2 regions of the Shewanella indica genome follow, and region 2 is predicted to be linked to the other one. Evidence: predicted binding sites of a transcription regulator. Region 2 holds the regulator's gene; the other holds the start of a gene.
The links. The regulator ArgR, encoded in region 2, controls arginine synthesis, uptake and breakdown. The targets are predictions, from matches to a motif close to ANTGAATANNTATTCANT.
Positions count from the first base shown of each region.

Region 1: a site for ArgR is predicted at 3,910-3,927, ahead of SIL79_RS00700 (YjiH family protein). Genes of this name have one in related genera too.

Region 1 covers NZ_JAWXXR010000001.1:152,405-159,194, forward strand. The annotation lists gene SIL79_RS00685 (U32 family peptidase) at 1-856, shown strand, start outside; gene SIL79_RS00690 (DUF998 domain-containing protein) at 890-1,597, opposite strand; gene SIL79_RS00695 (methyl-accepting chemotaxis protein) at 2,122-3,666, shown strand; gene SIL79_RS00700 (YjiH family protein) at 3,957-5,315, shown strand; gene SIL79_RS00705 (UDP-2,3-diacylglucosamine diphosphatase) at 5,827-6,693, shown strand; gene SIL79_RS00710 (GNAT family N-acyltransferase) at 6,709-6,790, shown strand, end outside.
Region 2 covers NZ_JAWXXR010000001.1:2,461,931-2,468,720, reverse strand. The annotation lists rRNA gene SIL79_RS11120 (16S ribosomal RNA) at 1-440, opposite strand, end outside; gene pssA (CDP-diacylglycerol--serine O-phosphatidyltransferase) at 1,068-1,970, opposite strand; gene SIL79_RS11110 (DUF4124 domain-containing protein) at 2,061-2,504, shown strand; gene mdh (malate dehydrogenase) at 2,582-3,517, opposite strand; gene argR (transcriptional regulator ArgR) at 3,803-4,273, shown strand; gene SIL79_RS11095 (Dyp-type peroxidase) at 4,334-5,269, opposite strand; gene ggt (gamma-glutamyltransferase) at 5,368-6,790, opposite strand, start outside.

The DNA.
Region 1 (6,790 bases), 2.3 Mb from region 2:
TATTTCTCTTGGCCCGCTGCTTTATTGCTGGCCTAAAGCACAGGTACAAGCCTTTTACCGTGAAGTAGCAGACAGCACTATTCCACTGATTTATCTGGGAGAAGCCGTTTGCAGCCGCCGCAGGCAGATGAAGTTTGCCGATTATCTGGCCCTGGCCCATGAACTCAAAGACGCCGGTAAACAGATTGTACTGTCAACCTTGGCCTTGATAGAAGCACAATCCGAGCTTAAAGAGCTTAAGAAACAACTTGATAATGGCGAATTTATGGTTGAAGCCAACGATATGGCCGCCGTAGGTATGGCGCGAGAACAGGGACTGCCCTTTGTCTGTGGCGCCAGTATCAATAACTACAACAGAGCCAGCCTGGACAAACTGCACCAATGGGGCATGCAGCGCTTTGTGATGCCCATTGAGCTGTCAAAGACTTGGCTACAGAAAGTCACTACTCCCGCACCAAGCTTTGAAGTCGAGTTATTGGGCTATGGTTATCTGCCCTTGGCCCACTCGGCCCGCTGTTTCACTGCCCGCCATCGGGGACTGGCGAAAGATGACTGTCAGACAATATGCATCCAGCACCCCAAAGGCCTGGTCGCACAAACCCAGGAGCAACAGCCGCTATTGCGACTCAACGGTATCCAGACTCAATCGGCAGGCCGCTGCGATCTCAGACGGGATATTCCAGAAATAAAACGTTTGGGCGTTGACTGGTTCAGGGTATCACCCGATGGCCATGATTCTATCGCTCTGGCGGAATCTTTACGGCAAGATGCAGGGAGTGAAGTCGACGCCGAAACGAGCAATGAAGCCTGTAATGGATACTGGCACGGCGCGCCAGGCATGGTCTATAGACGTTAAATCAAAATCTTACGCAAGCTCGTGTTTGGGCTTTTAATATGGATGTTCAACAGGCTCCTGTTCATCGGGAGCCTCTTTTGTACACAGCAGCAAACACAGGACCCAGAGCATAAAACTGCCGAGTCCCAGCCATACCAGCACCGCCGGCAACCAAAAGTCGGGGCGCGGTAATTGCAGCACCAACTCATAGTAAAAAGGATTGTCCCCCTCGGTAATACCAAGTTCCAGATATGGCAAAAACAGAAAAGCGCCCAAACTGATGCCGCTGATAAGCGCCGGGATTAAGGTCCATAAGGTGGCCGCGACAAAGGGGCGTTGTACTAGATAAATTAGATAGCAGCCTACGCTGATACAGCCAAAGATGAAAAACCACTTCAACATCATAGTGTGGAGATGATAGACATTGACCGGAAATAAGCCCACCCCGGCGAGCGCCATACAGGTCAGAGTCAAACTGAGATAAAGAAGATGACCACTCAATTGGCGAGATAGCTGCAGGATAAACAACCAGCAGAGTACCAAACTCAGGCTGCCAAAGAACAGACCACCATTAAGAACCACTGCCAAAGATGAATGACCATAACTGCCCAATTCACTCAAACTGTGATTGAGTAAACTGAAGCCCCGGCCATCGCCACTCTGATAGCCCAAGATAACCAACCCCAGGCCCAGCAGCAGTCCAAAGAGTCCCAGCAAACCAAAGCTCAACGCCATTCTTGCCAGTCTCTGTCTTCTTAACATGCCAGTGTTTGCCCCGGATTAGGTTTCTGCAGTCTAACTTACATGCTCCAGATTTTTTTTAAAGTCCGGGCAAGGTCTTTTTGCGTTACTGATCGCTTATTTACCCGAGTTTAAACAACAAAAGTCGCTCCCGGTCGAATTATTGCATTTTGGCACCAGAGTATAGATTCCGGTTCGTTGGCCCCTGGCTTATTCAGCAACTAATTGATGATATTGATTCTAATCGTCAAGATGATGACAGCCACGGAAATTGACATGGCTTGTCCAAGGGCAAAAATGCACCAGCAGATTCCACTGTAGTCAGCCGATAGCCAGTTTATTTATAGCGTTTTATCCCGGCCAAAACACTGACCACAGAATTTTACAATTAGTATTCATATCAATGATATGCAAATACTGGTTCCTAAAAGATTTGTCAAAAAAGCCCTCCCCCCAATAACCACAAAAATGTTATGCTTATCACACTTAAAACGATAATAAGGCCTGAATCAACATAGGGCCACTAACTCTGAGCCGGAATAAAGATGTCCACAAGGAATTCCACCACTACGGACAGGGAAGTCTGTCTGCAATCCACCGACGAACTCATTTCCACCACAGATCTTCGCGGCGTTATCACTTACGTCAACCCTGCCTTTGCCAAGATCTCGGGTTTCTCTGAAGTCGAGCTATTGGGCCACAGCCACAACATGGTTCGCCATCCCGACATGCCCAAAGCAGCCTTTGCCGAAATGTGGCAATGCCTCAAGGCGGGCCAATCCTGGCGGGGATTGGTCAAAAACCGTTGTAAGGATGGTGGTTTTTACTGGGTCGATGCTTTCGTTTCCCCCATCTTTGAACAGGGAAAAATCATTGGTTATCAATCCGTCAGGGTTAAGCCCAGCCAAGAGACTGTTAAGCGGGCCATCAAAGTTTACCACCGTCTGAACCAAGGGAAAGAAGTCAAAGATCCACTGACGCTGACACAAAAACGCTTGCTTTCAGCACTGATGGCTGGGGCTGGTCTGCTGCTCTGTGGTTATATTTGGGGATGGGGAGTGATGTTGGCCGGGGCCATATTGATGGCGCTCAATCTGGCAATCTTCTATGACGAAGCCTTTCGTATTCCCGCCCGACTGATGACACTCAAGCAAGAGTACGACTCTATCAGTCGCTTCATCTATGCCGGGCAAGACACCTCATCTGTGCTCGAATTCCAGTTACAACGTAAAGCTGCCATGCTTCAAGGCGTATTGGGCAGGACTCAGGATCAAGCTCTGAAAACCAATGATATTGCCGCTCAGTTGGTGGTGGCCACCGAGCAGGCCAGAGTCGGCATGGATCTGGAGCAGCAACAGATGCATCAAATTGCCAGCGCTATCGAAGAGTTGCACGCCACAATCAGTGAGGTAGCCGACAATACTCAGGCTACTTCTGGCCGTATAGATGAGGCTTATGGCCTCTGTCGTCAAAGCCGGGATGTGATGCATCAGAACAGCAAACATATTCTCCACCTAGCCGATGATGTTGCCAGGGCGGCTTCCAATGCCAAGCATCTGAACGATGAAGCTCAGCAAGTTGCCAATGCCATGTCGGAAATCGATGCCATTGCCGATCAAACCAACTTGCTGGCCCTCAATGCAGCCATAGAAGCAGCCAGAGCCGGTGAACAGGGACGCGGCTTTGCCGTAGTCGCCGACGAGGTCAGAGCCTTGTCGGCTCGAACCCAAGAGTCCACCAAAAGCATTTCAGCCAGCATAGAGACTATGTTCAGCATGCTGACCAAGTGGGCCACTGAGATGGAAGCCAGTAGACACCAAGCACAGAAATGTGCAACCGAAGCATTATCGGCAGTAGAGTCCATCAACACAGTTAACCAGGGAATGAGTGAAATACACGATCTCGCCAGACAAAATGCCGTGGCAGCCACTCAGCAGGGGCAAGTGGTACAGGAAATAGCAAGTGGCATCCAGATGATTCATGGCGCCACCCGTGACAACGTTTCTGCCCTAGGTCAAGTAGAGCACGCCGTATTGCAATTAAAGGCCAGTGCCGACAGGTCATTGAATCTGAGACAAACCTTCGGTTAAGGCTCAATCCTGGACTTGACTCGAGCAACAATTATTTAACTATTTATTTTTGAAGACTTTTTTATTAGGAACTGCTCAAACAATAATTACGCAAAGACTGCTAATAACTATGCTGTTGTGATCAAAGAGACAGAACTGACAGCGAATGAATTTACATAGCCGCATTAAGGGGGTAATCTTGCCCCCTTAAATTCTGGGGCTGGCTGAATGAAAATGCATCCAAAGCCAATATTGCCCCTGGCGAGTAACTTTTTACTCATTCATTAGTGTAAATTCAGGGTGTAACAAACGTGGCAAACGAAAAACAACCCCGCAACATAGCAACCATACTCACCTTCCTGGTGCCATCCCTGCTCGGTGTCTTACTCTTTATGACACCTATCAGTTATAACAACGAACTGACGATCCCTGTAGCTGTGTTGGCCGGTGAACTCAAAGGTTTGCTCAATGATTATCTGACCGGCATAATTTGCGCCATAGTAGTATTTATGGCCACTGCCAGTGTATTGGTAAAGCTCCTTCGTCCCGGCTTCGTCCGCCACAGCAAGTTTCTTAACTCTCTGTTGAATATCAGCCCTGCCTGGCTCTTGGTTAGAGTATTGGGAGCAATATTTATCTGCCTGACCTTCTTCCAGGTTGGCCCTGAGATACTCAGAGCCGATTCCACCGGCGCCTTGGTAATGAATGACCTGCTGCCGCTACTCTTCTGTGTGTTCTTTTTTGCCGGTATGTTCCTGCCTTTATTGCTCAATTTTGGCCTGCTGGAACTCTTCGGTACCTTACTGACCAAATTGATGCGACCGGTATTTAACCTGCCGGGACGCAGCGCCATCGACTGTATGGCCTCTTGGCTCGGGGATGGTAGCGTTGGTATTCTGCTCACCAGCAAGCAGTATGAAAACCGCTTCTATACCCAACGTGAAGCGGCGGTTATCGGCACCACCTTCTCGGCAGTCTCTATCACCTTTACCCTTGTGGTGCTCACTCAAGTAAAACTGCAGGCGATGTTTGTGCCCTTCTACCTGACGGTCTGTCTGGCCGGTATTGTTGCCGCCATAGTTGTGCCCAAGTTGCCGCCGCTGTCACGCAAAAAAGATCTCTATATTGATGGCAGTCCCAGGCAGAAAGATGATGAGTCACTGCCGCAAGGCCATAACTCCCTGTCCTGGGGGCTGGAACTGGCGCTCACCAAGGCAGCCAATACCGGCGGTATATTCAAGGTGCTCTCCGAAGGGGTAAAGAATGTCATCGATATGATCTTCGGGGTACTCCCTGTCGTGATGGCAATAGGCACCATAGCTTTGGTCATCGCCGAATACACCCCGGTATTTGACTATTTTGGCATGCCTTTTATTCCGCTGCTGGAATTGATGCAAATCCCCGAAGCAACACAGGCCTCCAAGACTATAGTCGTTGGGTTTGCCGATATGTTTATCCCCTCGATTCTGGCCACCAGCATAGAAGCCGACATGACACGTTTTGTGATTGCGGCGCTGTCGGTCACCCAATTGATCTACATGAGTGAAGTAGGCGCCTTGCTTATCGGCAGCAAGATACCGGTGAAAATTTGGGAGCTGTTCGCCGTCTTCCTGCTGCGTACTCTGGTCACCCTGCCTGTGATTGCCGGGATGGCACATCTGCTGTTCTAGGAGCAATGTAACCTAACCTCCCGACAACGGCCGCTACATGCGGCCGTTGTTGCAGCATCACCCATGAAATCCCCCCGTAAGTATCTGTGTCACCGCGGCTTCGCATCTGGCAGAGAATGTTAAAGCCTTCAACAAGTGCTTTTACGCCAAGGATGTCGATCAGCAAGATTTGCGAACAGTACCAAAGTGAAATGGCCGATTGCTGCCGACTGATGCTGACTAACCTGGAGCGCGCCGCCAAGCGGAGCCGCAGCTTCAAACAGCTCTCCGTCGAGAGAGTCCCATGAACAACTGCGGGAATTTAAACTGGTGACTCAAGTGCTTGGCGGCGAGATCCGCCTGATCAGTGCACCGGGGCATGGCAGCGAATTCCGCATCATATTGCCAAATGATATCGAGATGAGTTCGGGGCGTCACAATAAGGTCATCGAGACGTCACTTCAAGGTCAAATAACTGACTTAGAGTCTTTCACAGTCAAACCCGTTTCACTGGTTTTATCCAGGAGCCGCGATGAAAGACAGCAAGTCATTGGTCAACAAACCATCGACATTTCGCCCATACTCCCGCCGCGCAGCCGAGCCTGTCATCAAGCTCAACGCCCTCTGGCTCTCGGATATTCACCTGGGCAGCATTGACTGCAAGGCCGAATACCTGCTGCACTTCCTAAACAGCGTTCAGCCCAAGGTGCTGTATCTGGTGGGGGACATAGTCGATATCTGGGCCCTCAAACGCCGGGTATTCTGGCCCGAGAGTCACAACCAACTGCTGCAAAAACTGCTGCAGATGGCACAGAGCGGCATCAAGCTGGTGTATCTGCCCGGCAACCATGACGAGCTGTTTAAGGACTACCATCAGCTGCAACTCGCCGACGTCATTATCAGCAAAGAGTACCGACATCAAACCCTGAGCGGCAAAACCTTGCTGATGCTGCATGGCGATCAGTTTGACTCCGAAGTCTGTATCGGCCGCATCACCGCCCGCCTCGGCGATCACCTCTACGATGTCTTGATGTTTCTCAACCGCCAACTGCACAAGGTTCGCCGCCGTCTCGGGTACCCCTATTGGTCTTTGGCCGGTTTTATCAAGCAAAGAGTCGGCAAGGCCCAGCAAGCCATCAACAGTTTTCGCGAAGCCGTGGTGCGCTATGGCCGCAAGCAGAAGGTGGACGGCATCATCTGTGACCATATTCACCAGCCCGAGCTCACGGAAATGAGCGGCTTTATCTATGCCAATGATGGTGACTGGGTAGAGAACTGCACCCTATTGACCGAAACCCTCGAGGGCGAGCTGCAACTCGAGCGCTGGAATGAACAACTGGGCCGGACCGAAGTACTGAAACGCTTCGCCTGGCAGAGACAAGAACAACAAGCTGCTTAAATCAGGTACCCCATTATGATGTTTACCGTCGATAAAGTTGTGGAATCCAATCTGCCCAATATCAACAGCAAGCCTTGGCTCGCCAAGCCAACCAAGG
Region 2 (6,790 bases):
AAGTGCTTTACAACCCGAAGGCCTTCTTCACACACGCGGCATGGCTGCATCAGGGTTTCCCCCATTGTGCAATATTCCCCACTGCTGCCTCCCGTAGGAGTCTGGGCCGTGTCTCAGTCCCAGTGTGGCTGATCATCCTCTCAGACCAGCTAGGGATCGTTGCCTAGGTGAGCCATTACCTCACCTACTAGCTAATCCCACCTGGGCTTATCCATCAGCGCAAGGCCCGAAGGTCCCCTGCTTTCCCCCGTAGGGCGTATGCGGTATTAGCAGTCGTTTCCAACTGTTATCCCCCACAAATGGGCAAATTCCCAGGCATTACTCACCCGTCCGCCGCTCGTCATCTTCAAAAGCAAGCTTTTGAAATGTTACCGCTCGACTTGCATGTGTTAGGCCTGCCGCCAGCGTTCAATCTGAGCCATGATCAAACTCTTCAATTAAAGTTTTGGTTGATTCCGAAGAATCGACTCAATGAATTCTGTTCGTATGAACACTCTTCATCGAGTTAAATCGTTTTGTCGATTTCTCAATGCCTGTGAGTGTCCACACAGATTTGCTTGTTTATCTTGTTAAAGAGCAATCCCTTAGACGCTGTGGTCATCGGGTCAGGGCTGCGTATTTTACGCTTTCCTGTTGCGGCGTCAAGAGGTATTTACCATCTTTTTTTCGCCTGTCGTTGAAAGGACTCAAGAGCCTCTTTTCTTCGACCCTGTCACGTCTTTCGCGTTGCCGCTGTGCCGTGTCAGTGGGAGCGCATTATAGGGAGCCTGAACTTTTGTGCAAGGGGGATTTTTGCAAAACCACACCAAGCGAACACTATTTAGGCATTACCAGGTTACTGTCAACTTTTAAGCAACACAGACATTACCCTAAAGTCCCTTTTCATCTCGATGAGTAACTTGAACCAACTGAGATGGCTATGCAAACTGACTTGCTCACTAACCTGAGTTGCTCGTCAAAAGGCTATTTCACTCAAGGTGGGATCTAGGTTTAGCACATATTTCGCCGCTTTGCAGAGTAAAAGCCTTTTGAAATGGCAGCCCAAAGTTATCATTATCACGAGAGAATCATGACTTGAGCTTGTCTAGACTCGCTTTATCTCCCGTATCTTCTTTTTCTTCGGCGCTTTCTTTGTTATCGCTATCTCTATTATCTCGGGCATGGGAAGTGGGAGAACCCTCTGCACTTGATGCTTTGCCATCACTGTCATCTGTCTCATCGTCATCACCCAAAACGTGAGACACCTTGAGTTTTCTAACGCTGCGAATGGTAACCACAGGCCCCGAGAGAGCATAGAGATAAAACAGCAGACAGAGAATTAATGCAGGTTCGACCGAGATCACCACAAATACGGCCACTACCAGCAGAATCACCAGGAAGTTCACCTTGCCACGCCAATCGACTTCTTTAAAGGAGTGATAGCGGAAATTACTCACCATCAACAGACCGGCAACGGCCGTGACCAGAGCCACCAATATACCTATATCATGCCCTGAGACGCCGTAGCCCTGCCCCAGCCAGACACTGCCGGCAATAAGAGCCGCTGCGGCCGGACTGGCAAGCCCTTGGAAGAAACGTTTATCGGCCACTCCTACTTGGGTATTGAAGCGCGCCAGACGCAAGGCAGCCCCGGCGCAATAGATAAACGCCGCCAACCAACCTATTTTGCCCAATTCAGAAAGCCCCCAGTTATAGGCTATCAAGGCCGGAGCCATACCGAAGGACACCATATCTGCCATCGAGTCGTACTCGGCACCAAAGGCACTCTGAGTGTTGGTCAAACGCGCCAGACGACCATCCAGTCCATCAAATAACATGGCAACAAACACAGCAATAGCCGATGCCTCAAAGTGCCCATTCATGGAAGCGATAACAGCATAGAAGCCCGAGAACAATCCTGCCGTTGTCATCAGATTGGGTAACAGATAGATACCACGGGTTTTTATTGTTGGCTTGGATAAATTTTGCATACACTTAACCTGATGGTGTAATCAAACTCATAACGGCAAAGATAACACACTTGCTCAGACAAGCTCACCCTGCAGAAACGGAAACAAACAATGATAAGAATCAGCCTATTTATGGCTCTGCTGGCATTACTCGGAGCCAACGCTGCCTCGGCAACCCCCATTTATACTTGGGTCGATGAAAATGGCGTCACCCACTACAGCCAGGAGCCGCCGCCACAACAGCAAGCCACCGAACTGGACAGCCAAAATCTGCAACCCGCCAGAATCGGCACGGTCGCGCCGCAGCGAAAAGATGACATTGTGCTGGAGACTGAGTCTGAGAAACAGGCAAAATTGCTCAAGGAGAAAGATGCAGTCCAGGCTCAGGCTATATGCGATAAGGCCAAATTCCAATTGGATGTCCTCAATACCCACACCAGGCTACAACGTAAAGATGATGTCTCAGGTGAAATGATTAAGATGACTGAAGAAGAACGGCAGGCGCAGATAAAGGAGCAGCAGGAAAGAATTCGGCTATTTTGCCAAAGAAACTAGCCAGCAAGGCCAGAGTAAAATAGGTTCTAGTAGCAAAAAGGAGCGCCGAAGCGCTCCTTGTTATTCCCGGAGTCGACTTACTTAACGAAGTCTACACCCAGTTTGATATCCGCCTTCAAGGTATCCAGCATGGCATCACGGGCGTTGGTTTCAAACGCGCTCAGTTCACCATATGGAAGAACCTTTTCGATACCATTTTTGCCGAGTACCACTGGCTGGGCAAAAAATTCAGCGTGTTCACTGCCACCGTCTACATAGGCGCACTCGATCACATTGGCTTCACCCTGCAGACCGCGGATCAGCGACAGACCGAAACGGAAAGCGGCCTGGCCCATGGACAGAGTCGCGCTGCCGCCACCGGCTTTGGCTTCAACCACTTCAGTACCGGCGTTTTGAATACGCTTGGTCAGGGCAGCAACTTCTTCATCGGAGAAGCTGACACCTTCAACCTGAGACAACAGAGGCAGAATGGTCACACCGCTGTGGCCGCCAATCACATTGACTTTAACATCGGCAACGTTCAACCCTTTGGCTTCGGCGATAAAGGTTTCAGAGCGGATGACATCGAGAGTCGTCACACCGAATAGACGGTTCTTGTCGTAAACACCGGCTTTTTTCAGTACTTCAGCCGCAATGGCCACAGTGGTGTTCACTGGGTTGGTGATGATACCGATCAGCGCCTTGGGACAAGTCGCAGCCACCTTTTCAATCAGGTTACGGACGATACCGGCATTGATATTGAACAGATCAGAACGATCCATGCCAGGCTTACGGGCAACACCGGCAGAGATCAGCACCACATCAGCACCTTCCAGTGCAGGTGTTGGGTCTTCACCGGCAAAACCTTTAACTTCAACTGCTGTCGGGATATGACTCAGATCCACGGCAACCCCAGGCGTTACGGGGGCGATATCATAGAGTGACAGCTGAGAGCCGGCAGGTAATTGGGTTTTCAACAGAAGGGCAAGAGCCTGGCCAATACCACCAGCAGCACCTAGTACAGCAACTTTCATAGTTATCTCCGTCAATTCTCGGAATTATGTGTGACATAGATCTAATTCTGTGATGGCGCAACATTAAAGGATCGTCACAAAAATAGCAATTATCCCTTAGTCATATGACTCTGCTTCATCAAAAGCTGAATTAACTTCAGCATTTGCTCTCGCCTACTGAGGCTTCTTTTACCCAACAAATGACCCAAACTGCATTTTTATGCAGGCATCTTGGGTATTTGTTGACACTTACCCGTTTGATATGCAGAATGAGCGAGATTTTCTGAATAACGACAGAAGAAGATAATGCAAGCAAGCAAAAATCAGGATGAGCTAATCAGAACCTTCAAGGCTCTGCTTAAAGAGGAGCGCTTCGGCTCCCAGAGTGAAATAGTCAATGCACTGCAAGCCGAAGGCTTTGCCAATATCAACCAGTCCAAAGTCTCGCGCATGCTGAGCAAGTTCGGTGCCGTGCGCACCCGTAACGCCAAGCAGGAGATGGTCTACTGCTTACCGGCGGAACTTGGGGTGCCAACTGCCGGCAGCCCACTGAAGAATCTGGTATTGGATGTGGATCATAACCAAGCCATGATAGTGGTACGTACCAGCCCGGGGGCGGCGCAGTTAATTGCCAGGCTGTTGGACTCCATCGGCAAGCCAGAAGGTATTCTGGGCACCATTGCCGGTGATGATACTATCTTTATCTGCCCTTCCAGCATCAAGACCATTGATGAAACGCTGGAAACAGTCAAATCACTGTTCAATTACACAGACTAAGTTGAACATTTCATAAAAAAACGCCCCTCAATGAGGGGCGTTTTTGTCGCTATCGCGTTATTAATCATCAAACTGGATCATAAAATCCAGAGATGGGGCAAAGAAAGAGGAACCTGTTACCGCCTGAGTAAAGTGCATCAGGTGATCATGGTGTCCTTCTCCGTCACCGAAAACCATACTGTGAAGCATCTTTTCGAAATGGCTTGGTGTCTTACAAGTAGAGATAAACATCAATCCCTGTTGTTTGACTGAACCATAAGGCATGCTCTGACGCAGGATCTCCATCGACTCACCATTGTCATACTTGAGATTTACCCGCTTGATATGCGCCGTCAGCGGTTTGTCTTCCGAGGCGTACTCTATGTTGTCCTGCTTGGTGCGGCCTATGATGTCTTCCTGCTTTTTCTGCGGCAGTCTGTGCCACTTACTCAAATTGTGGACATATTTCTGTACATGAATGTAGCTACCGCCGCGAAATGCATCGTCTTCATCCCCTACCAGGGCCACAGCTTGACGACCTCTGCCCTTGGGGTTTTCTGTGCCATCGACAAAACCGGTCAGATCGCGGCTGTCCATAAAGCGGAACCCGCGCTCCTCCTCTTCCAGCTCGGCCAGGCCTTCCAGCATTTCGTTGACCTCATTGGCCACCAGATGAAGAATATCCAGGCGATCACAACGCAGGTGAATAAAGATATCGAACTCTATCGCCGGCGCATCCCGGTTACCCGACTCCATCGCGGGGAATGGCTTGAGTTCAGCCGGTCTGCTTCCCGGATAGAGGTGATCCCAAAAGTTGGCACCAATCGCCACAAAGGCATTAAAGGCACTGTCGGCATACTGATCTGCCAGCTCATACAAATACTGGGCAACATTGGCCAGACAAGGGCGCAGTTGTGACTCCCCGCCTTCGTTGGCATTGAACATCAGATAAACACTGTGCAGATTTCCCTCTGCGCAGATCCCCAGCTGTTCCCGTGGCATAACCTGTGTATCCATTTGCAATCTACCCTTTCAGATTAATTCATCTTCGGCCTTATTATCCGCAACTTGAGCATTAATTTGAATTAGCTCACGCACGTTTTTGCCGATTACTTTCAATAACCTGATGCTTGTCCGTCTTTACGGGACTCGGACGCTCCCCGATAAACGCCGCTTTCAACATTGACGCCTATGGCCTGATAACCACCGAAAGCCCCGAGAGAATCACTTAAAGTATGCCCCTTTTTCATCAGCTCACGGCGGGTTTCCATGGAAAAGCCCGACTCGAGGCTGATATAACCGCCATCTGTCATCTGCTCGCCGGTCGGTTGGCTGGAACCTGTATGCAATATTCTCGGAGCATCGCCCGCCTCCTGCAGGTTGAGGCCAAAATCAATCAGATTAATCATGATCTGGGCATGCATCTGGGGTTGGGTGGCTCCCCCCATGACACCAAAGCTGAGCCAGGGCTTGCCATCTTTGGTGACAAAGGCCGGAATTATGGTATGAAACGGTCTTTTACCCGGTGCATAGGAATTGGCACGCCCGGGAGTGAGATCAAACAGCTGGCCTCTGTCCTGAAGCACAAATCCCAAATCCGGAGGCGTCATGCCTGAGCCCATGCCACGATAATTGCTCTGGATGAGGGACACCATATTGCCTTCTTTATCGGCGGTAGTGAGATAGATGGTATCACCGTGTAAAAGGTTGGGATTACCCGACTCAACACTGGCGGCGGCTTTGTCAGCATCGATAAGCTTGGCTCTGGCGTAGTTGTATTCTTTGGAGATAAGTGACGCTACCGGCACTTTGGCAAAGTCCATGTCGGCGTAGAACTTGGCTCGGTCGGCAAACGCCAGCTTTTTTGCTTCCACGAAATGATGCACATATTCGGCGCTGTCCAGCCCCATGGCCTTGAGATTAAATGGCTCCAGGGTTTTAAGGATCTGCAGTGCCGCTATCCCCTGGCCGTTGGGGGGCAGCTCCCAGATATCATAGCCCCGATAATTAACCGATACAGGTTCAACCCACTCACTCTTGTGAGAAGCGAGATCTTCATAGGAAAGATAACCGCCCTGTTGTTGCATATAGGCGGCAATACTGCGGGCTATCTCTCCTTTGTAAAAGACGTCCCGGCCCCCCTTGGCAATTTTTTCATAGCTGTTGGCCAAAGCCGGATTTCGAAACAATTCACCGACGGCCGGCATGCGGCCGCCTGGCATATAGGTTTCTTTAAACCCCGGGTATTTGGCCAGCTTGTCACCGCTTCGCGCCAGATAGAAGGCGATGAGCTCGGAAACCGGAAATCCTTCACGGGCATAATGAATAGCCGGCGCCAGGTTATCCTTCATGGGCAATTTGCCGAACTTGTCATGCAGTTCATACCAGCCATCCACGGCACCGGGCACGGATACGGGCAAAGGTCCATAAGGCGGCAGATGCTCAAGCCCTTTGGCCTTGAGCATCTCCAACGTCAGAGAAGCCGGACTGCGGCCAGAGGCATTAAGCCCATAGAGCCGCTGCTCTTTGGCGCTCCAG